2 linked regions of the Asticcacaulis excentricus CB 48 genome follow. The protein of the gene in region 1 interacts with the protein of each later gene in a pairwise test. Links are inferred from orthologs where the notes say so. Each region holds a gene or a part of one and is shown in the gene's direction. Other genes may lie near its edges.

Region 1 (11,527 bases):
ACTCTTTCCAGCAGCGGTACATTTAACGACGGGTACGGGTTTCTTCCTCCACGGGGTCGATACCCATGAGCGAGGAGGTGGTCAGAACGATGTCGCGGGCACGACGGTATTCGATGGAGTCCTTGGGCAGGTTTTTCTGCGACCACACGGCGAAGGTGCGGGCCTGCGGGATATTGCCCTGATAGAACTCCGCTTCGGCCGAGGCCAGACGCGCCTGACCCGGCATTTTCAGACCATCATAACCCTGCGCCAGCAGGTTCCAGGCAAAGCTGTTGTCAGGTTCGTATTTCAGCGAGGCATTCAGCTTCTCTATGCCTTCGCGCAGATTGTCGTCACCGCCGGCGGCCACCAGAGCCTGCCCCAGATTCACCAGCAGAAGTGGCGCGTCGGGCAGCAGTTCCACCGATTTGCGGTGCGCCGGGATGGACAGTGCGGTTTGACCCGTCTCAAAATAGATTTGCCCCTTCAGCTCCCATAGATAGGGGTTATTGGGCTGCTCGGTCAGAAGCTGATCCAGCTCGGTCAGGGCCTTCTTCACCTCGGTCTGCTTGTACCACGCAATGACGTGGGCATAGCGGGCGGGGTAAGAGCGGTCGCTTTCGGGGTAGCGCATGAACACCTTTTGCGGGTGATCGAGGAAGCCCGACAGCTTGGCCTTGACGATGCTGAATTCGGCGATCAGTTCCGGAGAGTCCACCGCATCCTTGTGCGACTGTTGCTCGACCAGACGGCGGAGCGTGGCGACCCGGTCGCGCGACAGGGGGTGAGTGCGGAAATACTGATAACGCTCGGCGTTGGAAAAGGTCTCGTAATTGCGCAGCTTATCGAAAAATTCGACCAGACCACGGCCGGACATGCCCGCGCGCTCCAGCGCCTTGACGCCGGCGATGTCGGCGGAGGCCTCCTGCGTTTGCATGTAGCGCAGCGCCCCCAGCGTGCCGAAGGTCTGCGATGAGCCCAGAAGGCCCACGCCCGCATCTCCGGCCCCGGCCAGAATGGCAATAATCCCAAGCCCCAGCGAAATGGCCATCGGGGCCTTGGCCGCCTGATAGATTTCGTCCGAGCGCACAGTATGACCCGCCGCCTGGTGACCGGCTTCGTGGGCGATAACGCCGAACAGCTCATTGGGTGTTTCGGCTTCGCCGATCATGCCGGTATTGAGGCCGATAATCTGACGCGAGGTGGCAAAGGCGTTGATCGACTGATCGGCGATCAGCAGGAACTGTACCTGATCGGCATTGAGGCCCGAAGCGGTCAGAATGCCGCGTGTTTCCTTATGCAGAAAACGCTCGATCTCGGTGTCGCGGATGACGGCTTGCGCCTGCGCCTTGGGGGCCAGTCCGGTGATGGCCAGTATCATCAGCGAGGCCGCCGCCAGAGGCTTCAGCCAGCCGGACGCTCTGTTTTTAAGGCCGTTCCACACCATAGGCACGTCTCTGTCACGGATTTCGTTCAGCTTTATATGGAGATTAAGAGTGACAAATCTAAGGCCCTCACACAACCGGAAAAGCCGGATGGGTGGCTGTAAACAAAAGGCCCGCAACGCCAGGGTCGCGGGCCTTTCGGTTTTATTTGCGCCACCAGCCGCGCTTGGGCTTGGCGGGCGGGGTGTTGATTTCCGCCGGGTCGGGCTCAGGCGCGGTGGGGGCGAAGCTGCCGCCCAATGGTTCGCTTTCCAGCACGGGTTCCGGTGCGGGTTCGGCCACGGGTTCCACCATGACTTCGACCGGCGCAGGTTCCACCGCCGGTTCGACGGTCAGTGTGGGTTCTGCGGCGACCTCGGCCACCGGCTCGTCGGTCTTCTTCTTGCGCGAGCGGGACTTGCGCGCGGGTTTGGCAACCTCTTCAGCTGCTGTTTCGGTAACGGCTTCTGGCACGGCATCAGTGACCGGCTCCGGAGCCGTTTCCATCACGGCAGGCTCAGCGATGGTCTCGACCGTTTCGCTCGCTTCGGCTTCGGCCTTGCCACGACGCTTGCGCGGCGGACGCTTGCCCTTGGGGGCCGGCTGATCGCGCAGGTCTTCGGGCACCAGCGAGGTCGGGGCCTGAGTGGCAGCCCCTAATACCGATGCAGACTCTGCACTGGTTTCGATGACGACGGTCTGGTTGGCCTCGGTAGCGACCTCGATCACATCGAAACCATCCGGCGTTTCGCCCGGATTCGGGGCGCGCTTGCCTTGCGATTCGTCGAACGGGTCGATCCACACATATGGTTCTTCCAGCGACGGTGTGCGGGCGCGCACCCAGGCATAGGCCTCACGCGGACGGGCGTCCGGTCCGTTGCGACGACCACCGCGGCGGCCGCGACGGCGGCGACGGTTGCGGCGGAAATCGCCATCTTCGTCGCCATCCTCGTCTTCGCTGTCGGCCTCGGAGTCGCTGGCCTCGGCCTCCGCTGTGTCGGCTTCGACGCGCGGCTCGTTGTCCTGACGGCCCCGGCGACGGCGACGGCGGCGGCCACGACGATCCTCGCGATCCTCACGCGCTTCGGCGCGGTCCGAGGCCTCATCATCGTCCGTGTCTTCGCGTTCGATAGCCTCTTCGTCGATGGCGATGACGTCTTCGTCCTCGTCCTCATCATAGTCCGGGTCCGGACCCAGGTCGATGATCGGATCGGGACGCGGCGGCGGCGTGAACTCCACCTCATCGGCGTGCACGGTGCGCACGATCTCAAATTCGGCGTGGTTCAGGTCGGAGTCGATCTCGACATTGACCTTCAGGCCCCATTCGAGACGCAGCTTGGCCAGATGCACCTGCTTTTCATTAAGGATATACAGGGCCACGGCCTGCGGCAGCTTGATGGTGATGGCGCCGGCGCCATTGGTCATGGCCTCAAGGTCGATGGCGCGCATGGCGGCCAGGGCCGAGGAATCGGTCGAACGGACGCGGCCCATGCCTTCGCAGTGCGGGCAGATAACCGTCGTGCCTTCGAGGAAGCCGGTGCGGCGGCGCTGACGGCTGATTTCCATCAGGCCGAAGCCAGAAATCTTGCCCATCTGGATGCGGGCGCGGTCTTCGCTGAGGGCGTCCTTGAGCTTCTTTTCGACGGCGCGATTGTTCTTCGACTCATCCATGTCGATGAAGTCGATGACCACCAGACCGGCCAGATCGCGCAGACGCATCTGACGCGCGGCCTCTTCGGCAGCCTCAAGATTGGTCTTGAGCGCCGTCGCCTCGATATTACGTTCCTTGGTCGATTTGCCGGAGTTGACGTCGATGGCGACCAGAGCTTCGGTCTGGTTGATGACCAGATAGCCGCCCGAACGCAGCGGCACGACCGGCGAATAGATGCGGTTGAGGATGTCATCTATGCCGTGGCGCGCAAACAGCGGCATCCCACCATTATAAAGCTGTATCTTCTTCGCCTGCGACGGCATGATCATGCGCATGAAGTCCTTGGCGGACTTATAGCCTTCGACGCCCTCGACCTGCACGTGGTCGAAATCCTTGTCGAAGAGGTCGCGGATGGCGCGCTTGACGAGGTCTTCTTCCTCATAGATCAGCGCCGGGGCGTTGGAGCGCAGCGTCGTCTCGCGGATGTTTTCCCACACGCGCAGCAGGTAGTCATAGTCGCGCTTGATCTCGGTCTTGGTGCGCTTGGCCCCGGCCGTGCGCACGATCAGGCCCATGCCCTGCGGCACGTCCAGCGACTGCGCCACGGCCTTCAGCCGCTTGCGGTCAGCCCCATTGGTGATCTTGCGGCTGATGCCGCCGCCGCGCGCCGTATTGGGCATCAGCACGCAGTAGCGCCCGGCCAGCGACAGATAGGTGGTGAGCGCCGCGCCCTTGTTGCCGCGCTCTTCCTTAACGACCTGCACCAGCAGGATCTGACGACGCTTAATGACTTCCTGAATCTTGTAGCGCTTGATCAGGTGGGCGCGCAGGCGGCGCTCCTCGTCCGGCAGGTCGTCGCCGTCGTCTTCGTGATCCTCGTCCTCGGCATCGTCGTGGCCGTTAGCGGCGGCCTGCGCCGCCAGCTCGGCCATCAGTTTTTCGCGGTCGGCGACCGGGATCTGATAATAGTCCGGGTGGATTTCGTTGAAGGCCAGAAAGCCGTGGCGGTTGCCGCCATATTCCACGAAGGCCGCCTGAAGCGAGGGCTCTACGCGGGTGACCTTGGCGAGATAGATATTGCCGCGCAACTGCTTGCGGGCGTGGCTTTCAAAATCGAATTCCTCAACTTTTGAGCCGTTCAGAACGACGACGCGGGTTTCTTCCGCGTGCGTCGCGTCGATTAACATGGTTTTCGACATTAACGCGATCTCCGCAGCGCGCACGCCTTAAAGCCGCGCCGGACAGAGGGCCGGGCGGTGACAGGGGGCGCTGACTGATTTGGGGTGAAAGGCGTGCGCAAAGGCCCGGTCCGGCGCGCAAAGTGCGCGGAGCGGTAGAAATCCGGAGCCTGTTCAAATGAGCAGCACAGCCCATAGGGTGTTTGTTACCTTAGAGCCTCATGCCGAAACGTGGAGTACGCGTTCCGGAAGCACATGAGGCGTTACAAGAAATCAGAGCCATAACGCGGCTCAACTGAGCCGACGAATACCCTGACTACGCTTTGGCCGAAGCGTCCCGGTGCCGATGGAGGCCCCTTTGGCGGACACGCCGGTGAATTTCATTCGGGTGGCGACGGGTCCTGTGACGGACTGTGTCGCCGGAAGAAGGTCTGACCGGTCGCACAGGAACGGAACAGCGCCTCTTCGAGGAGGTGTTTGGTCCGGTGTGGGGCGCGTGCGACCATCAAAATATCGCAGGCCAGACACCGGCAACGGACACGAACGCCTGTCAGAATCGTTTATAAGACAAGGTCTGACGGAGCCGCCGTGCACGGACGAGGCGAATATGCAACAAGGCGGCGCAAAAGAAAAGCACGCAATTATTTTTGTTGTTAACGAGATTGCTACCCGCGTCGTGTATCCATTCTGTCACAATGCAAAAGCAGCGGCACCAGAAAGGTGTCCACGGTGTTTGGTGGAGCGGGTGAATGATCCGACGTGCGTGGCGTTTGGCCGGCAATGGTCAGTTATGGCTGGCTGCCCTGATGGCGGGTGCCATCGTAATTGCGACAGGGGACATCACCCCGGTCGAAGCGGCCTCCAGCGGCGATGTGGTCAATGTACGTCTGGGCGGTGCGCCGAACCAGACACGGCTGGTCATTGATCTGCAAGCCTCGGCGAAGGGGGAGCTCCTTAGCCGCGAGGAAGACCAGCAGCGCGCCGTTCTGGGCCTGTCGGGTATTGATGTGGGTGCGGCGCTGAGCGGGCAGGGGCAGGGGCTTGTTAAGGGCTGGAAGCTGGATACGACGGCCGGCATGACGCGTCTGCGCCTCGATTTCAGCCGCAATGCTCGGATCGCGCGCCGTTTTCTGCTACCGCCCGCCGATGGGATCAGCACCTATCGCTACGTGATCGACGTGGTTGCTGCGGATGCGCCTGCGCCTCAGACCGTCTCTGCGAAGACCGTGGCCGATACCGCGCCCATACCCCCTGCATTGCGCACCGAAGCGGCTGACAAACCGCGCACGGGCAAGAAGATCATCGTGGTCGATGCGGGTCACGGCGGGCATGATCCCGGTGCACGTGGTGCGTCGTCGTGGGAGAAGGACGTCAATCTGGAGGCGGCCAAGGCGCTGAAAGCCAAACTGGAAGCCACAGGTCGTTATAAGGTCATCATGACGCGCGACTCCGACGTCTATGTCGATAAGGTTGCCCGCGTGCGCATCGCCCGCAACGCCAATGCCGATCTGTTCATCTCGCTGCACTCCGACTCTGGCCCCAATACGGCGACCAAGGGGGCGTCCATCTATACCCTCTCGGATTCCGGCACCGAACGGGCGGCGCGCAACGCCATGAACCGCGGTGACTGGGCCTTGCCGACGGGGGCGACGGACAAGACGGTCGGGCGCATCCTGATCGACCTGACCCAGCGTGCCACCAAGAACCGCTCGGCCACCTTTGCCGAACTGATGCTCGACAATATGGACGGCACTGTGCCGCTGCTCAAAGGTAGCCACCGTCAGGCCGGTTTCGTCGTCCTGCTGGCCGCCGATGTCCCCGCCGTGCTGCTGGAGATGGGCTTTATCACCAATGCCGAGGACGAGCGACGTCTGAACGATTCGGGGGATCGCAACCGGATGGCCGGGCAACTGGTGAAGGCGATCGACCAGTATTTCGCCAATGATGTGCGCTACGCCTCGTTCGGGTTTGTCGCTCGCTAATTCTGCAAAACCCTTTGTGTTTAAAGCCCTGCTGTAACGGCAGGGCTTTTTCTATGCGGTAAAGCGTCGCCAATAAGCCGCATTTGCCCGCAATAAGCCGGATATGACCATGATCAGGGCTTTGCGCGGGGGGCGGGCTTTGATACACACAACGCAATATGATGCGGACGCTCTTCGTAACGGAACCGCGTCGCGGTGACGGAGGGTGTTTGTGAAGTCCACTGAGCGTTGGTTCGCCATGGCGGGGGTGGTGCTGATGTCGATGGTGGCCATCGCTGGCTTCGCTATCGCCATCTATGCCGCATGGCTGTTCCACGACCTGCCCGACGGCAATGAAATCGTCGATTATCGCCCGCCTACCTCAACGCGCCTGTTCGCCTGGGACGGGACGCTGATCGGTGAGTTCGCGCAGGAACGCCGTATCTTCATTCCCTATAACCGCATCCCTGAGCGCGTCAGCCGCGCCTTTCTGGCCGCCGAAGACCGCAACTTCTTCAACCATTCCGGCGTCGATGTCGGGGGGCTGTCGCGGGCCATGGTCAAGAATGTCATCAACTTCGTGCAGGGTCGCCGCCTCGAAGGCGGTTCCACCATCACGCAGCAGGTGGCCAAAAACGTCCTCTTGTCGAACGAGCGGACCATCGGGCGCAAGCTGAAGGAGTTTATTCTGGCGCGGCGGCTGGAAACCTCGCTGACCAAGGAACAGATCCTCGAACTCTATCTGAACGACATTTATCTGGGTTATCGTTCGAACGGGATTGGCACGGCGGCCTATAACTATTTCGGCAAGTCGGTGGACCAACTGACTCTGGCCGAGACCGCCTATCTGGCGGCCCTGCCTAAGGGACCGCATAATTACCACCCCATCCGCCGCAAGGATCAGGCCATTGCCCGCCGTAACTGGATTCTGGGCGAAATGGTGTCGGTCGGCTGGGTGACTAACGCCGAGGCCGAGGCCGCCATGCGTGAGGATCTGGTGGTGCAGTCGGCCCCGCAGCGCGCTAAGTATCGTGATGCCGACTTCTTCGTCTCTGAGGTCGAGCGCCGCTCCAAGGCCCTGTTCGGCGAGGATATATACTCCGCCGGCTACTATATGAAGACGACGCTTGACCCTAAGCTCCAGACAGCGGCGCGTATCGCCCTGATGGACGGGCTTGAGCTATATGACCGCCGCCACGGCTGGCGCGGGGCGTGGGGCAACATCGGTAGTATCAATGAAGGCTGGCAGCAGGAGGCCGCAGCCGTAGAGGCCAAGTTGCCGGAGCGCCGTCGCGCGCCGTTTGAGCGCCCCGACTGGCAGGTCGCCGTGGTTGAACGCGCGGGTGGCTCGATCCGCCTGGCTGAGGCCCCGGCGGGCGAAAACCACGGCAATCTTCGCGGCTCGGATGTAGCGTGGGCGCAGGGTGGGGCCGGGCTTAAGGCCGGTGATCTGATCTATGTGGCGCGCGATGCCACGGGGGCCTATGCCCTCAAGCAGGTGCCTGCGGTCAATGGCGCGCTGGTCGCGGTTGACCCGTGGACGGGCCGCGTCGTGGCCATGGTCGGCGGCTATTCCTTCTCGCTGTCGAAGTTCAACCGCGCCACGCAGGCCAAGCGTCAACCGGGTTCGGCTATCAAGCCGTTCATCTACGCTACCGCGCTGGAAGGCGACTTTACGCCGGCCTCCATCGTGGTCGATGGCCCCATCACCTTCAAGGGGGGCAATGGCGAAGCGTGGTCGCCCAAGAACTATTCACGCACCTATTACGGGCCGCAAACCCTGCGCAAGGGGCTTGAACTGTCGCGCAACGCCATGACCGTGCGCCTCGCCGACAAGGTCGGCATGAAGACGGTGGCGGCCAAGGTGGTGCAATATGGCGCGGTCGATAGTATGGAACCCTACCTGTCCAATGCGCTGGGTTCGACCGAAACAACGCCCTATCAGCTCACCGCCGCCTATTCGGCTTTTGTAAATGGCGGGCGGCGCATTAAGCCGCACCTGATCGAGCTGGTGCAGGACTATCAGGGCAAGGTCATCTACCGTGCCGATCAGCGTAAGTGTCCGGCGGGCTGTACGCGGGCCTTCGATGGGACGGAATCGCCGCGCCTGATGCCCGAAGGCCAGCAGGTGATGGACCCCATCGTTGCCTATCAGATCAACTCCTTCCTGCAAGGCGTCGTACAGCGGGGTACGGCGGCACGCGCCAGCGCGCTGGGCATTCCGCTGGGGGGCAAGACCGGCACGACCAATGAATACCGCTCGGCGTGGTTTGTCGGCTTTACGCCCGATCTGGTCGCCGGGGTGTTTGTTGGCTTTGACGACAACCGTTCTCTGGGTGAGTCGGAAACCGGTGGTTCGGCGGCCCTGCCGATCTTTATCGACTTCATGGCGGCGGCGACGAAGAACAAACCGGTCAAGGACTTCCGCAAGCCCAAGGACGCGGTTTACGTGTCCATCCGTGGCCACGAAGAAGCTTTCCGTCCGGGAACCGAGCCGAAGCCGATCGAGCGCACACCTGATGTCGTCGATGGACCCAAGCCCTATACCGAGGTGTGGCGTGACGGTCTGACCGGGCAGCCGTCCAATCAGCCGACGCCGCAGGAACAGCCGAAAAAGAAGAAGTACGTCGATGAAATCGAGGAGGAGGTCCTTTATTAAGGGCCTGTATCCTTAACCCCGGTTTCTCTTGCCATTACCCGGCAACAGGGCTATCCCCCACGGCTATCTTTTTTACCGTAAGGACATTGTAATGCGACTGGATGTTGAGGCTTCGGCCAGGGACATCGAGCAATCCATCGGATTGCTCAGGAGGCGTCTTTGACTGGGACGTCGCTCTAAGACGTCTCGACGAACTGAACGCGCGGGTCGAAGACCCGACGCTGTGGGACAAGCCCGAAGAGGCGCAGTCCGTTATGCGCGAACGCACCAAGCTGAGCGGTGGCGTCGATGCGGTCAACAGCCTGACCAAAGAGCTTCAGGACGCGCTCGACTATGCTGAGCTGGCCGACATGGAGGGCGACGAGGAACTGCTCGAAGAAGCCCGCGCCATGCTGAAAGCCATTAAGGAAAAGGCCGCACGCGCCGAGCTTGAGGCGCTGTTGTCCGGCGAAGCTGACGGCAATGACGCCTATGTCGAAATCAATTCCGGGGCCGGGGGCACGGAGTCGTGCGACTGGGCCGGCATCCTTTTGCGCATGTACACGCGCTGGGCCACCCAGCACGGCATGACGGTATCCATCGAAGAAGAGACGCCCGGCGAACAGGCGGGCATCAAGTCGGCGACCATCATGGTCAAGGGCACCAATGCCTATGGCTGGCTGAAGACCGAGGCCGGGGTGCACCGTCTGGTGCGTATCTCGCCCTTCGATTCCAATGCGCGCCGCCATACCTCATTTGCCTCGGTGTGGGTCTATCCGGTGGTCGATGACACCATCGTTATCGACATCAACCCGGCCGATGTGCGCACCGATACCTACCGCGCGTCGGGGGCCGGCGGTCAGCACGTAAACAAGACCGACTCGGCGGTGCGCCTGACGCACATCCCGACCGGTATCGCCGTGGCTTGTCAGGCCGGACGTTCGCAGCACGCCAACCGCGACGAAGCGTGGAAAATGCTGCGCGCGCGCCTGTATGAACTGGAACTGCAAAAGCGCGAGGCGGCGCAAGCCGCGCTGGAAGACCAGAAGACCGATATCGGCTGGGGGCACCAGATTCGCTCCTACGTGCTTCAGCCCTATCAGATGGTCAAGGACCTGCGCACCGATGTGGAAACCTCGGATTCGCAAGGGGTTCTCGACGGTGATCTGGACGCCTTCATGGGGGCGTCGCTGGCCCAGCGGGTCGGTGCCACCCGCGATGCCGTCGAAGAGTAAAACTGAGAAGCCGGGGTTTGCGCCCCGGCTTTTTTTGTACCCATTGCCGATACACCCATGCCGCCCGACCTTCGCCGCTCGCTGGACCTGATCCGTCGTCTGATGCCGCCCGAACAGCCGTGGTGGCTGATCGGCTCGGCGGCCCTGTCTCTGAGCGGGTTGCCTGTCACGGTGCGCGACGTCGATGTCTATGGCCCCTCTGAGGTCATCGAGGCCGCACGTATCGCCCTGGGCGTGCCAGTAAGTCCCCCGCGCGCCGACGCCCGCTTCCGCTCCAGTCCCTATTTCCAATATCGTCCGCCGGGCGGGCTGGAGATCGACTTTATGGGCGGATTACAAGTGCTTTCGGCGGGCGACTGGCGTGAATTGCGAATCGAAAGCGATGTATGGATCGGCGGGGTGCGGGTGCCGACCCTGAGCGAACAGGCGGCCGTACTGCGCCTGTTCGGCCGGCCGAAAGACAGGGCGCGTCTGGCGCTGATGCCGGACTTGTAATTGGCTGCGGGCCCTGCCTTACTGCGGGGTGATGGAGGCGGCGATGTGGAAATGGATCGGTGTGCTATGGTGTCTGGTCGGGCCAGCGATGGCGGCGGATTACTACGTCAATGGGACGACGGGTAACGATGCTCAGTCGGGCAGCCAGGCGCAACCGTGGCGCAGCCTCAGCCGCGTCAATGCCCAGACACTTGAGCCCGGTGACCGGGTGCTGCTGGCGCGTGGCACCGCCTTTGTCGGTCATCTGAAGATCACTCAGTCCGGCACCGAGGCCAAACCCATCATCATCAGCGCCTATGGCGAGGGGCCCGCGCCGAAACTGATGAATCCGCGCTTTGGGCTGGAATTCGGGCGAGTCGTATCGGTGTACGGCAGCTATGTAACCGTCGAAAACCTATACCTCTATGACGGGGCCACGCCGCCCCCGGATGAGCCGCCCTTGCCGTGGAAGGAAAGCCACCAGCACAAATTGGTGACCGAGATGGCCGGTATCTATACCGATGCGACCACTCACCATCTCACCCTACAAAACAATGAATTCAAAAACATGCCGGTCGGTGTTCGTGTACGCGGCCCGAACTCACTTGTAAAGAGCAATTATTTTCACGACGCCTCGCGCATCACCGAATACTGGGGCGCGATGGCCATTGTCATTGTCGGGCCGCACAATGAGGTGGCGCACAACCGCATCGAAAACTACGGCTTCTACGGTGGCGCCTATGTCAATGACGGAGCGGCGGTCGAACTGGACGGCGAGGACCGTTTCTTTGACGCGCACCACACCTTTGTGCACCACAATCTGTCGCGCAATACCAAGGGCGGCTTTCTGGAAATCGCTGGCAATACCCACGACGTGACCATCGCCCACAATATCAGCGACGACGTTGATAAGTTTGTGGGCACCAATGGCATCCGTAATCTGAAGATCGACGGAAATATCATCATCCGTACAAGGATTCCGGATAT
Region 2 (15,823 bases), on another replicon or contig:
TGATCTGGGTCGCCACGTCCTTTATTTTTCTCGGCATTATGTGGTGGGAAATGGGTGGGCTTTCGGGCGATGCGGCCGCCAAGGCTCTGGCCAACACTAAGGCGCTGGAATTCACCACTGGTTACCTGGTCGAAAAGGCGCTGGCGGTCGATAATATCTTCGTCTTCCTTATGCTGTTCACCTATTTCGCCGTGCCGGCAGAGTACCAAAAGCGCGTGCTGATGATCGGTATTCTGATGGCGCTGGTCCTGCGCGCAGGCATGATTGTGGTGGGGGCGTGGCTGGTGGCGCAGTTCCACTGGGTGCTCTACGTGTTCGGCGCGTTTCTGGTGTTCACAGGCTTCAAGATGTGGCTTGCCGCCGGTCAGGAGCCTGATCTTGAGAGCAATCCGGCCTTAAAATGGGTGCGCAAGACCTTCACCATCTCGCCCCACTACGACGGTGAGAAGTTCTTTACCCCCATTGACGGCAAGCGTATCGCCACCCCGTTGCTGATCGTGGTCATCCTTATCGGTATTATCGACGTGGTGTTCGCGGTGGACTCGATTCCAGCAATCTTCGCCATCACAACCGACCCGTTTATCGTCCTGACCTCTAACGTCTTCGCTATTCTGGGTCTGCGCGCCATGTACTTCCTGCTGGCCGGGATGCACGAAAAGTTCCATCTGCTGCCCTATGGTCTGGCGCTGGTTCTGGTCTTTATCGGTGCGAAGATGCTGCTGATCGACGTCTATAAGATACCGATTGTGTGGTCCCTGACGGCGACAGCCTCGATACTGGTCCTGACCATGATCCTGTCGCTGCTGATCAAGCCGAAGGGCGAGGTACATGCAACCGGGGCCTTCCCGTTCGACTCAAAGAAGACAAACGAAGAAGACTAACCTTTGCCCCCTTCCGGCTCTGTCCGGAGGGGGCTCTTGCTTTTTACGGTCTGAAATGGCCTTAAACAGGCATGTCAGACGCCAAAGCCGCCATGCGCAAAGAGATGAAGGTCCGCCGGGCCGCGCTGGCCGCCGCCTGTCCCGATGCAGGTGAACGGCTGGCTCGGGCCTTTTTGGCGCAGGGGGGGTGGCCCAAGGCGTCAGTCGTGGCCGGGTTTCACCCCATCAGGGATGAGATCGACCCCCGACCTCTGATGCGGCACTTTCAAGCGCGCGGCTATACTCTGGCCTTGCCCAGCGTCGAAGCGGAGGGACGCATGATCTTCCGCGCCTACACCCTCGACGCACGTCTGGTGGCAGGCCCATTGGGCACGCATCAGCCGGGGCCTGATGCACCGGAAGTGTTCCCCGATCTCATTCTGGCACCGCTTCTGGCTTTTGATCGTGAAGGTGGGCGGCTGGGCTATGGCGGAGGCTTTTACGACCGCGCTTTGGACTATCTTCGCTGTGTAAATCAGAGTAATGCAAATCCATTGCAAGTGTGGGGCGTGGCCTTTTCCGCTCAGGCGGTCGCCCGCGTGCCCACCGAACCCCACGATCAGCGTCTCGATACCGTCCTCACCGAAGAGGGCCTAATCGAGATTAGAAAGAACACCTGATGCGTTTTGCTTTTTTCGGTGATGTGGTCGGCCGGGCCGGCCGCGACGCCGTGTCCGAACATCTGCCTTTTGTGCGCCGAGCGCTCGACCTCGAATTCGTAATCGTGAATGCGGAAAATGCCGCTTCTGGCTTCGGCGTGTCGGAAAACACCGCCAATCAGTTGTTTGAGGCGGGGGCGGACTGCCTGACGCTCGGCAACCATTCTTGGGACCAGAAAGAGGCCCTGACCTATATTGTGCGTGAGCCGCGCCTGATCCGCCCGCTCAACTATCCGCCTCTGGCCGATGTGCCGGGGCGGGGGGTCAATCTGTTTGAAACCGCGTCGGGCAAGCGGATTCTGGTAATGAACGCGCTGGGTCTGGTGCATATGGCGTCGATGGACGACCCGTTTGCCGCCGTGGATAAAGCGCTGGAAAGCGCGCCGCTGGGTCTGGTGGCTGATGCGGTGGTGGTCGATATCCACGCCGAAGCCACCTCTGAGAAGATGGCCATGGGGCATTTCTGCGACGGGCGCGCCTCGCTGGTGGTGGGTACTCACACCCACGTGCCGACCGCCGATGCGCAGATCCTTCCCGGCGGCACCGCCTACCAGACCGATGCTGGGGCCTGCGCCGATTATGACAGCGTCATTGGCATGGACAAGGAGGAGCCACTGCGCCGCTTCACCACACGCATCGGTAAGGAGCGCTATAAGCCGGCTTCCGGCCCTGCGACCCTGTGCGGCGTGTTTGTTGAAACAGATGACAAGACGGGGCTGGCTACGCGCGTCGAGCCCATCCGCCTCGGCGGGCGGCTCAAGACGGTGTTGCCAGAACTTCAGGTTTCGGTTTAGAACCCCGCCCAATCCCCATAAGATGAGCGCGCGGGTGCGCGCTGACAGAGGTTTCCCATGGCTGGCCATAGTAAATTCAAGAACATCATGCACAAGAAGGGGCGTGCCGACGCGGCCCGTTCCAAGCTGTTTTCCAAGCTGGCACGCGACATCACTGTGGCGGCCAAGTCGGGAATGCCTGATCCGGCCATGAATCCGCGTTTGCGTCTGGCGGTCAATAACGCCAAGGCCGAGTCCATGCCGAAGGACAACATCGACCGCGCCATCAAGAAAGGGGCGGCCGGTGAATCCGACAATATGGAAGAAATCCGCTACGAAGGCTTCGGGCCGCAGGGCATCGGCATCATTGTCGAAACACTGACCGATAACCGCAATCGTACCGGTGGCAATGTGCGTTCCTACTTCACCAAGTTCGGCGGCAATCTGGGCGAAACCGGTTCGGTCAGCTTCATGTGGGACCGCATGGGCCAGATCGAGTATCCGCTAAAGGCCGGGTCGGCTGACGCCATCATGGAAGCGGCCATCGAAGCCGGGGCTGCCGATGTCGAAACCGATGAGGACGAGGAAGACGGCGGCCACCTGATTTTCACGGCCTATGAAGACCTCAACACCGTTACAGAGGCCGTAGCCAAGGTTTTGGGCGACCCCAAGTCGACCAAGTTTATCTGGAAGCCGCAAACCCTGTCGCCCATCACCGGCGACCCGGCCAAGACGCTGATGAAGCTGATCGACGCGCTCAATGATGATGACGATGTGCAGGCGGTCTATGCCAATTTCGACATCTCGGACGAAGAGATGGAAGCGCTCAGCGCCTGATCATCAACCCCTCTGGAAACGGAGGGGTTTTTGTTTCAGTAAGGCCACCCTATAAACTTTGCCTCTTCATATTGATTTCGATTGCGCGCCGTCGCACATAGGCACGTCATGACCGAAACGCCTGACCCTTCCGAACCGGGGCGCGATGCCGCCAACAGCCCGCTGCCCCTGTGGCGGCGTTGCTGCCAGTTTCTGTTCGAGATGGACGCGAAAACGGTTCGGGCCATCTGGGTGACGCTGGCTCTGTTTGCCATGATCGGGGTCGTTTTCCTGATCGGCAAGACCGATTTTGGCCATGAGGTGACTCACGAATTTGAGCTGTGGATGGCCGAATATCGGGATTCCCCCTGGGGTATCTTCATCGTCATCGCCGTCTTTACGCTGTCGGCCTATATTGGCGCACCGCAGTTTGTACTGATCGCCGCCTGCGTGGTGGCGTTCGGACCGTGGCTGGGCTTCTTCTATTCATGGGTGGCGACCGTTGTGTCCGGGGCGATCACCTTCTACACGGGCCGGCTTATTGGGGCAGAGACGTTCAACCGCATCGGTGGCGGGCATTTGGGGCGGCTGTCGGACTATATCGGGCGCAACGCCTTTTCGGCCTCGTTCATCGTGCGCAATGTCCCTTCAGCGCCGTTTATCATCGTCAACATGGCCTTTGGCGTATCAAAGGCTCCGTTCACTGGTTTCATAATGGGTCTGGGGCTGGGCTCGATCCCCAAGACGGCGCTGGTGGCGCTATTTGGCAATGTGTTTACGCGCATCGTCGAGGGCGGCGATTGGAAGGGCACCGCGCTGATCGCGCTGATCGGGCTGGCCTGGCTGGGCGTTGTCATTCTGGCCAGACACCTGATCGCCAAATGGCGCGAAGGCCGCAGCGCCGTGAGTGGCACTCACGAAAATCAATAGTTTACCGTTATGCGTTTCAAGGTGATTCGAAGTTTTTTTTTGAAGGCCTTGAAATTGACGCGAGATAAGGGCAAGGGAGTTCTCCCCTTGCGGACGGCGCGTGTTTTCGCGGCGCGACGCCCTTAACGGGGCCCTATGCGCCGCCGGTATCCCGGCCACCTCCCAGACAAATTTCTCGCGGTAGTGCTCAATGTTAAAGCCCTTCTTCGGCAGCTTCTCCAACGATATCGCCATCGACCTCGGCACGGCCAACACGCTGGTCTATCAGAAGGGGCGCGGAATCGTGCTCAATGAGCCGTCGGTGGTGGCGCTGCGCAACATGGGTGGGCGCAAGGTGGTGCACGCGGTGGGCATCGAGGCCAAGCAAATGCTGGGCCGCACACCGGGCCATATGGAAGCCATCCGCCCGATGCGCGACGGTGTTATTGCCGATTTCGAAGTTGCCGAAGAGATGATCAAGTATTTCATCCGCAAGGTGCACAATCGCAAGGGTTTTGTAAACCCGAAGGTTATTGTCTGCGTGCCGTCGGGCGCCACCGCAGTGGAACGCCGCGCCATCAACGACTCGTGCCTGAACGCCGGGGCGCGTCGCGTCGGTCTGCTGCCTGAGCCGATGGCCGCCGCCATCGGCGCTGGCCTGCCCATCCATGAGCCGACCGGCTCGATGGTCGTGGATATTGGCGGCGGCACCACCGAAGTGGCTGTTCTGTCGCTGTCGGGTGTGGTCTACGCCAAGTCGGTGCGCGTGGGTGGTGACAAGATGGACGAAGCCATCACCAACTTTATGCGCCGCAACCACAATCTGCTGATCGGTGAAACCACGGCGGAGCGGATCAAGAAGGACATCGGCACCGCCCGCGTCCCGCACGATGGCGAAGGTCTGGCTATCGAAGTGAAGGGCCGTGACCTGATGCAGGGCGTGCCGCGCGAGGTGCGCATCAGCGAGCGTCAGGCCGCTGAGGCTTTGGCTGAACCGGTGGCGCAAATCATTGAGGCCGTGAAGGTGGCGCTGGAAGCTACGCCGCCCGAACTGGCTGCTGACATCGCGGACAAGGGCATCATGCTAACCGGTGGTGGCGCGCTGTTGCGCGGGCTTGATTCGGAAATCCGCGATCAGACCGGCCTGCCAGTGACGATCGCCGAAGACCCGCTGTCGTGCGTGGCCATCGGCTGTGGCAAGGTGCTGGAGCATCCGCGCTGGATGAAGGGCATCCTCGACTCGACGATGTTCTGAGCCTGAATAGGCGAGGGCAAGGCCGTAAATCGTCGGCCCTGTCATCAGAGCGTCTACAATTTCCTTGATAGTTTCGGACCGAAACTTGCAGTATCTGTCCTCTGAGTGAGGGTCCGGGTGGGCCTGGAGGGAAGTCAGCGTGCGATACGGGGATAACCAGCCTTTTGAACATCTGAAACTGCCCATTACTTGGGGGGTGATGATCCTTGTCGCCGCCATTTGCGTGGTTGCGGCTTTGCTGTTCCTAGGTGACCGGCGCGGCGGGCTGGATGCGGCGGCCTATGGCAACCGGGCCGGCTTTGACCGGGCAGCGGCCAAAAGCAATAATCTGCTGTCCTCACCGGCGCACTTCGTCAGCGACCGTACCAATGGCATTGAGGATTATTTCTTTGCCGTAAGCGAAAACCGTGTCCTGAAACAGAAGATTGTAGAGCTGGAACGCTATCGCGACGAGTATCGCAAGGCCAAGGAACTTAACCGCCGCTATGAGGTCCTGCTTAATCTGCGCACGGAGCCGGAAGTCGAAAGCGTCTCGGCGCGTTCGGTTTCGGTTTCGCGCGGTCCGTTCAACAACAATCGCCTGATTGATGCCGGGTCATCCAGAGGACTCGTCTTTGGTAATCCGGTGATCAATGAACACGGGCTTGTCGGTCGTGTGGTCGGCGTCAGCCCGGACGTCAGCCGCGTGCTGATGGTCACCGATGTCGTAAGCCGCGTGCCGGTCATGGTCGCGCGCACCGACGCCCGTGCCATGATGGTGGGTGACGGGGGTGGATTTCCGCGTCTGGAGTTTGTGCGCGGAGGGCCGGATGTGCTCAAGAAAGGTGATCAGATCCTGACCTCCGGCGATGGAGGCATCTTCCCTCGTGGCTTGCCGGTAGGGGAGGCGCGTCGCGGCGTCGATGGCGTCTGGCGGGTTGACCTGTACACCAATCGCGGACCCGTTGATCTGGTCAAGGTCATGAAGTTCAAGGATTTCAGCCAGCTTCCGCGCGCCGAGGAGGTGCTGCGAACGCCACTTGTCACGGATGTCCTGCCGCCGCCGCCTCCAACGGCGGCCCGGACCGCGCAAAGCACCAGCGCTTCCAGTGCTACGGTATCAGCCAGCGGAACCGCTGTCAGCTCTACCGCTTCCAGCGCCAATCCGGCCAGTGTGGCGCGGTCGCGCCCGACGCCGGTGTCTTCTCCCGCCGCACAGACGCCGCGTCCGCAACCCGTTCCGGCCCATGAGGCGCCGGCGTCGACCACGTCCGCCAGCGTCAGCGGAGGCTGAGGCCATGCTGGCTCCGCAACGCCGCCCCCGCTCATCGTCCACCCGCAGCATGACGCCGTCGGCCAGCCGCCGTGCGCGCCTTTACAAGGCGCTGTTTGAAAACCGCACACCGCGCCGTGGATCGGGAGGGATCGTCGGGCCGCAGGACTGGCTGCTCTATCCGGCCCTGTTGGCGGTTCTGGCGACGCTGGTGCTGGCCACCGACCTGCCTTTGCCGTTTGGATGGGACCTGCCGGAGCCCGTGTGGCCCGTGGCGCTGGCCTTTGCCTGGCCGCTGATCCGCCCCAGCTTTATCGCGCCGATCCTGCTGGGTTTGATGGGGCTGTTTCTCGATTATTTCTGGGGCGCGCCGCTCGGTTTTTATGTCATCGGCCTGATGGCCGTCCACGCCGTGACGCTCATCATCCGCAGTTATATTGTGGGACAGGACACCTGGGTGGTGATCGGGGCTTATACCCTTGCGGTTCTGTTGTTTTTTACACTCGGCGTGATCATGACGACGCTCGATTCCGGTGTTGTGCCGCGCCTGATCAGCGTGTTTGAACAGATGCTGGCCACCTGGTGTCTGGTGGTCGTGGTGCTGATTCAGCTTGAGCGCTTTCTCAACAGTGATGTGAGGTTCAATTGAGCGAACCCTCCATCTTTTTTGAGGACGTTAACGAGAAGCAGGGGACGTTTCATCGCCGCATCTTTCTGATGGGCGGGGTGACGGCGCTAGGTATCTTTGCGCTGGGCGGGCAACTGGCGCTACTTCAGATCGTGCAGGGTGGCAAGTACAAGCGCCTGTCGGCGGCCAATCAGTTCAATTTCCGCGTCATGCCGCCCCCACGCGGCAAGATTCTCGATCGCAATGGCAATGTCATTGCCGGGAACCGTCCGTCGTTTCGAGTGCTGATTATCCGCAATGAAATCGACGATCTCGACGATACACTGGATCAGATTTCTTATGTCCTGCCGCAGGTACAGGACAACCGCCGCCGCATCGTACGCGACATCAACCAGTCGCAGCGCTTTGTGCCAACGGTGGTGGCGGCTGACCTTACCTGGGAGGAGTTTTCGCGCGTTAACCTGTTTGCCGCCGAAATCCCCGGCGTGCAGGCGGTAATGGACGAAATTCGCGTCTATCACTATGGCGGGGCCTTTTCGCACGTCGTGGGCTACGTCTCGAAAATTTCCGAGAATGACCTTGAGACTGAAGGGGAAAACCCCGATCCGTTGCTTCTGCATCCGGGCTTCCGCATCGGCAAGCAGGGGGTTGAAAAGGCCTTTGACAAGCAGCTTCGTGGCGTGGCGGGGGCCCAGAAGATCGAGGTCAATGCGCGGGGTAATATCGTCGCCGAAGACCCCGATGGCACGCGTCCGCCGACGCCGGGCGAGGACATCACCCTGACGCTCGACGCCGAGGTGCAGGCCCGTGCGCTGGAGGTCTTCGAGCAGGATTCAGGCAGCGCCGTGCTGATCAACATCCATACGGGCGAAATCCTGTGCATGGTGTCGGCGCCCTCCTTCGACCCCAACCTCTTCGTGTCGGGTATTTCGTCCAAGGCCTACAAGCTTCTGAATGAATATGAGCGCACGCCGTTGCTGGACAAGGCGATTGGCTCGACCTTCGCGCCGGGCTCGACCTTCAAAATGGCCACGGCCTTGTCCTTCCTCGACAAGGGCATCGACCCGGCGCAGCGCGTGGTCTGCCGCGGGTCTTACCGCTTCGGCAATCGCACCTTCCGCTGCCACGGCGTGCATGGTTCGGTCGATATGCGTCAGGCGCTGAAATATTCGTGCGACACCTATTTCTACCACTTCTGCAACGACGCGGGCGTCGACCGCATCTCGGCCACGGCGCACAAGCTGGGGCTGGGCGAGGTCTTCGATCTGGAGATCAGCGGACAGAAAAAGGGACTGGTGCCGAATACGCAGTGGAAGCGCGAATATTACGACGGCAGTTCGCGCTGGCGGCCCAAGGACCCGCAGTGGCATCCGGGCGAAACCCTGTCGGTGGCCATCGGGCAGGGGGCGACCACGGTATCGGCCCTGCAACTGGCCGTCTATGTAGCGCGTATCGCCAACGGCCAGAAGGCGGTTACCCCGCACCTGATCAAGAAAATCGGGGCGGTAGATACCGATGTCGATTTCAAACCGCTGGGCATACCGCCTGAGCATATCCAGATCGTGCGCGACGGCATGGAGATGGTGTCGAATGACGCCGACGGCACGGCGTTCCGTAACTCTCAGCTCAATCTGGGCGACATGAAGATGGCCGGCAAGACCGGTACGGCTCAGGTCATCAACTATGACCGCGCGGGCACCCGCAAGGCGACGCAATGGAAGAACAAGGACCACGGCCTATTTGTCTGCTATGCGCCGGTCGATAATCCGCGCTACGCCATGGCGGTTATCGTGCAGCACGGTATCGCGGGGGGCCGCTTCGCCGCCCCCAAGGCGCGCGAGATCATGAAGGTGGCGCTCCTGAAGGACCCGGAGCTTCAGGCGCGCATCGTCGCCCCGCCACCGCCCGAGCCCGTCGAAGCCGCCGAAACCGCGCCTCCTGAGGTCGAAAGCACCGAAGTTGCGCCTGAAAGCAACGATTACATCCCTCCCGTACCCTGAGGTTCCCATGGCCGAAAGCGCAATGACCCGGCGGGGTGAACGCGAACGTTATGACATCAAACTGCTTCAGGTGGACTGGGGCTTTGCGCTGGTCCTAGCGCTGATTGCCGGCATCGGGGCACTGGTCCTCTATTCGGTGGGCGGCATGTCATGGGAGCCTTGGGCTTATAATCACGTTCTGCGTTTTGGTCTGTGTTTCCTCTTTATGATTGTGCTGGCTCTGGTCGACCTGCGCTGGTGGATGCTTCTGGCCTATCCGGCCTATGGGGTATCCTTACTGCTGCTGGTGGCCGTGGAACTGGTCGGCGATGTGCGTATGGGGGCGCAGCGCTGGCTGGAAATCGGGTCCTTCTCCATGCAGCCGTCTGAATTCATGAAGCTGTCTATCGTTATGGCGCTGGCGCGCTGGTATCATGAAGCGGGGACCAAAGACGCGGTTCTATCGTGGAAGCTGTTGATCCCCTTTGCCATGATCATGGCCCCCGTGCTGCTGGTGGCGCACCAGCCCGATCTGGGGACAGCTATGCTAATCCTGCTCACCGGGATAACCGTGATGATCGTGGCTGGGCTCGACTGGCGTATTATCGGCACCGCAGCCCTTGGTGGCGCGGTCGCCATTCCGTTTTTTGTTCTGTTCGTCATGCACGACTATCAGCGCAAACGCGTCCTGACGTTCCTCAATCCCGAAGCCGACCCATCCGGCGACGGCTATCACATCCTGCAATCTAAGATCGCTATCGGTTCCGGCGGGTTGCTGGGCAAGGGGCTGGGGCTGGGGTCGCAGTCGCAACTGAGCTTTCTCCCGGAAAAACACACCGACTTTATTCTGGCGGCTGTGGGGGAGGAGTTAGGGTTTCTGGGGGCGTTTACGGTGTTCGCCCTCTATGCGCTGGCGGTGTTTATGGCCCTGCGCATCGCGTCGCTGTCGCACTCGCATTTCGGGCGGCTGGCGGCGGCGGGGGTCACGGCGACCTTCGCGCTTTATGTGCTGATCAACGGGGCCATGGTGATGGGGCTGGCACCCGTTGTGGGCGTGCCGCAACCACTTCTGTCCTATGGCGGGTCGGTGATGACGACCGTGATGATCGGCTTCGGCCTGGTTATGGGGGTCAAGGTGCATCGTTATCAGGAGTTGCCGCGCACCCAGTCTTTCCTGTCGCATTTTGAGTAAAGGCGCTTCCGACAGGCGCGAAAGAAACAGACTATGGATTTTGAAGAACTGATCGAATTGGCGCGTGACTCCTATGTGGGGCAATTTGCGCATTTCGCCGATGTACAGGCCAAGGCCCATCCGGGCGGTGTGGCCGAGGTCAAGTTGGAGGTTTCGGTCGAGGCGGGGCTTTACCGGTCGCTCTACTGCGCCGACTACATGACCGGTCCGGCCGAGGATGGCGCACCGCAGATCGTTGAACTGTCGCCTGATGAAGAGGTGGCCTTTGACCCGATCGTGGTGACGCTCAATGAGCTTGAAATGACGGTCGAAGCGCTCGACTGGCACGAAATGAACCTGTCATTGACCGGCGCGCCGGAAACCCTTCAGGGGCTGGAGGCGTGGTTTGAGACCTGGTTTGATCCGGAAGACCGCAACGTTGATTTGGACTCGCGCTTTTCAGGTCATATCCATTCTCTGCTGGTCGATACTGACCACCTGCACGTCGATTTCGGCACGGCTCCGGTGCAGGCTCTGATCGACCTCCTGTTGCTGATCGAGATGAACGGCTGCACGGCGGTGCGGGTGTTTTAACCCACTAAACCCTCGACATAGGCCGGGACCAACGCCGTGGCGGGGCCATATAGGCACTCTTTAAACAAACTGTGGCCCTGAGACGGTTCGAGGTTCAGTTCTACCGTGTGCGCCCCGGCGCGCGTGGCCTCTTGCACGAAGCCCGCTGCCGGATAGACATTTCCCGACGTGCCGATAGAGATAAACAGGCCGCAGCCCGACAGGGCATCGTAGATGCGTTCCATCTGAAACGGCATTTCGCCGAACCACACAATGTCCGGGCGTAGGCCCAGGCTCCCGAAGGGCGAGGGCGTGTCGATATGTATGTCGCCCGTCCAGTCGCATATCTTGCCGGTTTCGACACAGCGCGCCCGCAGAAGCTCACCGTGCATATGGATCAGGCCGAAGCCGTTTTTCGGCGTAACCCCCCGGTGCGCCCGGTCGTGCAGATCATCGACATTCTGCGTCACCAGCAGCACATCGCCGTCGTAGGACGCCGACAGCCGCGCCAGAGCGTGATGCGCCGCATTGGGTGCCACGTCCTTCAACTGTGCGCGGCGCTGATTGTAGAAGTCGTGGACCAGAACCGGATTGGCTTCAAAGCCCTCGGGTGTCGCGACGGCTTCGACGCGGTGCCCGCACCACAGTCCGTCTGAGGCACGAAAGGTCGGCACGCCCGACTCTGCCGAAATGCCGGCGCCCGTGAGGATGACGATGGAGGGTCGCACGGCGCTATTGCCCTTTTAGTACCACGCCTTCGCGGCGTGGATCGGCGCCGCCGTCGATGCCCCCATTGCGGAAAATGACGCCGTGCAGACCGGAGTTTTCGCCCTGCACTTCCTGTATCGTATAGCCCATGTCTTTTAACCCTTGCAGAACGTCGGATTTCAGGCCTGATTCGATGCGGATGGCCGTCGGGTTGGCCACAACGTTCGGCAGGGCGACCGCCTCCTGCACACTGAGATTCCAGTCGAGCATCCCCACCAGCGCCTTGAGATTATAGGACAGGATGGACGAGCCCCCCGGCGAACCGATCATGCCGACTAGGCGCTTATCCTTATCAAAAATCAGCACAGGCGACATGGAGGAGCGTGGCCGCTTAGCGCCTTCGACCGCATTTGCGATCTTCTGGCCGGTTTTTGTCACGGGTGTGAAAGAGAAGTCGGTCAATTGATTGTTCAAGAAGAACCCGCCAACCATGCGGCCCGTACCGAAGATGCTTTCGACCGTTGTGGTCATGGACACGGCATTGCCGTAGCGGTCGCGGATGACGAAATGCGTCGTCCCGGCCGGCTCCTGCGTGGCGTCCCTCGCCCAGGCCACGGCGGCAGGCGGCGTGCCATAGGTGGGGGCAGGTGAGGCCTTGCCAATGGTGATGGTGGCCGCACGGCTGCGCACATAGACCGGATCGCGCAAGCCCTTGACCGGAACGCTGACGAAGTCGCTGTCGGCAACGTATTGATCGCGGTCGGCGTACATCAGCCGCTCGGCTTCGATAATCACCTGCCAGCCGCGCGCATCATTGACCCCGTAGTCGTTCATCGGGAAGGTTTCGACGATCTTCAGGGCCTGAAGCAGCGACACGCCCGACGAAGGCGGAGGCGGGACGCAGATAATATAGACGCGATAGGTGTCGCAGACCGGTGCCCCGGCCTTCGGGAAATACATTTTGAAATCGAGCGGTTGCAGATCGCCTGGCAGGGGGCCTTCGTGGGTTTTGACGATCATGGCCTCGACCAGCGGCCCTTCTCGAAAGATGACTGCACCCTTGTCGGCCAGGGTGCGCAGGGTTTGCGCGTAGGCGGGGTTTTTAAGCACGTCGCCTGTCTTTTTGATGCCACCCTTGCCGTCACCAAAATACGCCTTAACATCGGGCGTCTGGCTTTGCGGGAAGCGGCCGCTGGCCAGATAGTTCCCCAGACGCGGCGAAATGACAAAGCCCTCCTCGGCCAGCTTTTCCGGCGTGTGGAACAACTCCCTCCAGGCCAGCTTGCCGTGCTGGGCATGGGCCATGTCAAGCATTAGTACCGCACCCGGCACGCCGGTGGCGCGGCCCGACACCACCGCTTCGCCAAAGGGCAGAGGGGTGCCGTCGGGCTTGAGGAACAGGGTGCCGTCGGCGGACTTCGGGGCGGTCTCTCGGCCATTATAGGCCGTCGCCTGACCTGTTTTGTGGTCGTAATAGACCATGAAGGCCCCGCCGCCGAGGCCGGAGCTTTGCGGCTCAACCAGAGACAGGGTGGCCTGAACGGCGATGGCAGCATCGACCGCCGTGCCTCCGCGTTCCAGTATCTCCATACCCGCCTTGGCCGCCAGCGGATTGGCCGCTGCCACAACCGGGGTGAAGCGCTCCGCAGGCCGAGGGGTAAAGGCGGCGCATCCGCTCAGACCAAAAGCCAGTGCGGCGGCAAGAACAAGGCGGCGTGACAGCATGGGGAGGCTTCCGCGGGAATTGAACACACAGACCCGTACTATAGGAGGCCATTACCGCAGTCGCCAGAGCTTTAGGGACGCGCGCTCAATTTTTGACCCTGATTAAGCGTGAAACAAAGACAGCGAGTCAGCACCAAAGATGCTAGGAGACCTCTTGGTGGGGGGCTCAGGATCACTTTTATGCACACGCTCGACGATCTCCGTTCCGGCGCGCTTTCAGGCGCGAAACAGGTAAGGCTCAGCGGGCTCACGGCGTTTCCCGAAGCGCTTTACGATCTGGCCGACACGCTGGAAGTGCTCGATCTGAGCGCTAGCTACTTGACCCACTTGCCTGAGGATTTCGCGCGACTGCACCGCCTGAAAATCTTTTTCGGCTCGAACAATCCGTTTGAGACCCTGCCGCCGGTACTGGGGTGCTGCGTGGCGCTCGAAATGGTCGGGTTTAAATCCTGCCGCATCCGCGAGGTGCCGTCTGAAGCGCTGCCGCCACGTCTGCGCTGGCTGATCCTGACCGATAATTGCATCGAAAGGTTGCCACGGAGGCTGGGCGATTGTGCGGACCTGCAAAAGCTGATGCTGGCCGGAAACCGGCTCACGGCTTTACCGGAAACCATTCAAAACTGTCGGGCGCTCGAACTGGTGCGTCTGGCGGCCAATCAATTTGAAACTCTGCCGGTTTGGCTGACCCGGTTGCCGCGCCTCTCCTGGTTGGGATTGGCCGGCAATCCCTTCGCCGCAAGGGCTGAGGCGGCACTTGCCCGTGTGCTGGTGGCGGACATCGCGTGGTCTCAGCTGTCGCTGGGTGACGTGCTGGGCGAGGGGGCGTCGGGCACCACGTATCTGGGGCAACTGTCGGCTGGCGACCTCTCTCGCCAGGTCGCCGTTAAGATATTCAAGGGCGCCATGACTAGCGATGGCCTGCCCCAAAGCGAGATGGCGGCCTGCGTCGCTGCCGGGCATCACGAGGGCCTGATACCCGTAATGGGCAAGGTGTGCGATCATCCGGACGGACGCAGTGCGCTGGTGATGGAGCGAATTGATTCCGACTGGTGCGTGCTTGCGGGGCCACCGAGTTTGAAAACCTGCACGCGAGACGTTTATGCGGAAGGGGTGCGATTTGACGTCGGGACAGTGTTGGGTATCGCTCAGCAAATCGCGAGCGCCGCCGACCACCTGCACAATCGGGGTATCCTGCACGGCGATCTTTACGCGCATAATATCCTGCATGACGGAAATGGTCGCGCCTGCCTGGGCGATTTTGGAGCCGCCTCTGCCTATGACCCGGCTGACCGCACGCAAGCGGAGGCGCTTCAGCGTCTGGAGGTTCGCGCCTTTGGTTGCCTGCTGGAGGAGCTGACGCGGCTATGCGACGCACCTGAGGCCATGGAAAGGCTGACAGTGGCATGTCTCGATGTGCCGGAAAAGCGTCCCCTGTTCACTGATATTGTTAAAAGTCTCGCGGCGATTGCGCTCTGATTTAACGGGTAACAACCCTTGGAAATGGGGTCGGCTTTGCAATCGATCGCGTGAATTGGGTGGGTGGCGTCAGGCGAAGCGCTGGCGCCTGTTACCACTTGTTAATGTTAATGCGGGACTTCTTGTAACGCCGTTTCATTAGCGTAACTGTAACCGGGGCCACCAATGCTGAACAACTTATCTATGCAAATTAAGGTAATAGTGCTTCTAGCACTAATTGCCATCGTCGGCGTCGGGGCTGTGCTCTACACCGATGCTTCGCTGGGGGGCAACATCAACAAATATGATCAGGCTTTGACCGGGCCTGCACCCGGTACAGTGGCACTGGCGCGCTCTGGTCGTCACGCGGCGTGGACGTCGCGCTCGATCCTCAAGGCGGTGATCGCCTCTGACGCAGATAAATTGGAAAAGGCTCAGCATGATATCGAAGAGGGTAAGACCAAGTTCAATGCCGAATTGGACAAGGCTGAAAAGTTTCTGCCGAGCAAGGTGTCCGAGTTCAAACCCCTGCGCGAAAAGTACAATACGGCGCTGAGCACCGCCTGCGCCGAGGTGCTCAGCCTGGCGCAGGCTGGCCAGAAAGACGCGGCGATCACAACGATGGATAATGGCTGTGGCCCCGAATTGCTTGAGGTCATGACCGGCGTCGGGGGTGTGGTGGACCGTACGATTGAAGAGAACAATGCTCTCGCAGCCAGCCTTCAGAAAAGCGCCGATGATGCCGTGCGTAATGCGAATATCATCGGTCTTATCGGCCTACTGGTTGCCGGTAGCTTCGCCGTGTGGCTGACGCGCACCGGGATTTCGGCTCCTGTTGTTCGCCTCGATGGCCTGATGGGGCAGATGGCCAAGGGCAAGCTCGACGTCGTCATCCCTGGTCAGGAGCGTCGCGACGAGATCGGTTCGATGTCGCGTACCGCCGAAGCCTTCCGTCAGGGCCTGATGGAGGCCGAAACCCTGCGCGCGTCGGCCGAACAGC

What was found.
Region 2: the proteins of ASTEX_RS14870 (region 1) and mrdA interact in binary tests that used the Escherichia coli proteins (3 or more experiments, as listed by UniProt). The link is inferred for Asticcacaulis excentricus CB 48 from one-to-one orthologs.

The regions. Positions count from the first base shown.
Region 1 is NC_014817.1:679,626-691,152, reverse strand. Bases 6,046-9,135 are described here. They hold ASTEX_RS14870 (penicillin-binding protein 1A), read left to right. Parts: upstream 6,046-6,419; coding sequence 6,420-8,852; downstream 8,853-9,135. Other genes in these bases: ASTEX_RS14875 (N-acetylmuramoyl-L-alanine amidase family protein), read left to right, coding at 6,046-6,214. Outside these bases: ASTEX_RS14885 (M48 family metalloprotease), read right to left, coding at 23-1,426; ASTEX_RS14880 (Rne/Rng family ribonuclease), read right to left, coding at 1,569-4,253; more of ASTEX_RS14875, read left to right, coding at 4,982-6,045; ASTEX_RS14860 (nucleotidyltransferase family protein), read left to right, coding at 10,124-10,561; ASTEX_RS14855 (chondroitinase-B domain-containing protein), read left to right, coding at 10,605-11,527. UniProt on the Escherichia coli protein: Cell wall formation. Synthesis of cross-linked peptidoglycan from the lipid intermediates.
Region 2 is NC_014816.1:1,752,175-1,767,997, reverse strand. Bases 6,722-9,720 are described here. They hold mrdA (penicillin-binding protein 2), read left to right. Parts: upstream 6,722-7,229; coding sequence 7,230-9,212; downstream 9,213-9,720. Other genes in these bases: rodA (rod shape-determining protein RodA), read left to right, coding at 9,220-9,720; ASTEX_RS08110 (hypothetical protein), read left to right, coding at 6,722-7,233. Also shown: ASTEX_RS08145 (TerC family protein), read left to right, coding at 1-881; ASTEX_RS08140 (5-formyltetrahydrofolate cyclo-ligase), read left to right, coding at 953-1,540; ASTEX_RS08135 (TIGR00282 family metallophosphoesterase), read left to right, coding at 1,540-2,373; ASTEX_RS08130 (YebC/PmpR family DNA-binding transcriptional regulator), read left to right, coding at 2,431-3,189; ASTEX_RS08125 (TVP38/TMEM64 family protein), read left to right, coding at 3,298-4,098; ASTEX_RS08120 (rod shape-determining protein), read left to right, coding at 4,289-5,332; rod shape-determining protein MreC, read left to right, coding at 5,472-6,605; more of ASTEX_RS08110, read left to right, coding at 6,610-6,721; more of rodA, read left to right, coding at 9,721-10,383; ASTEX_RS08095 (hypothetical protein), read left to right, coding at 10,417-10,956; ASTEX_RS08090 (NAD-dependent deacylase), read right to left, coding at 10,953-11,663; ggt (gamma-glutamyltransferase), read right to left, coding at 11,668-13,368; ASTEX_RS08080 (protein kinase), read left to right, coding at 13,549-14,844; ASTEX_RS08075 (methyl-accepting chemotaxis protein), read left to right, coding at 15,010-15,823. UniProt on the Escherichia coli protein: Catalyzes cross-linking of the peptidoglycan cell wall. Responsible for the determination of the rod shape of the cell. Is probably required for lateral peptidoglycan synthesis and maintenance of the correct diameter during lateral and centripetal growth.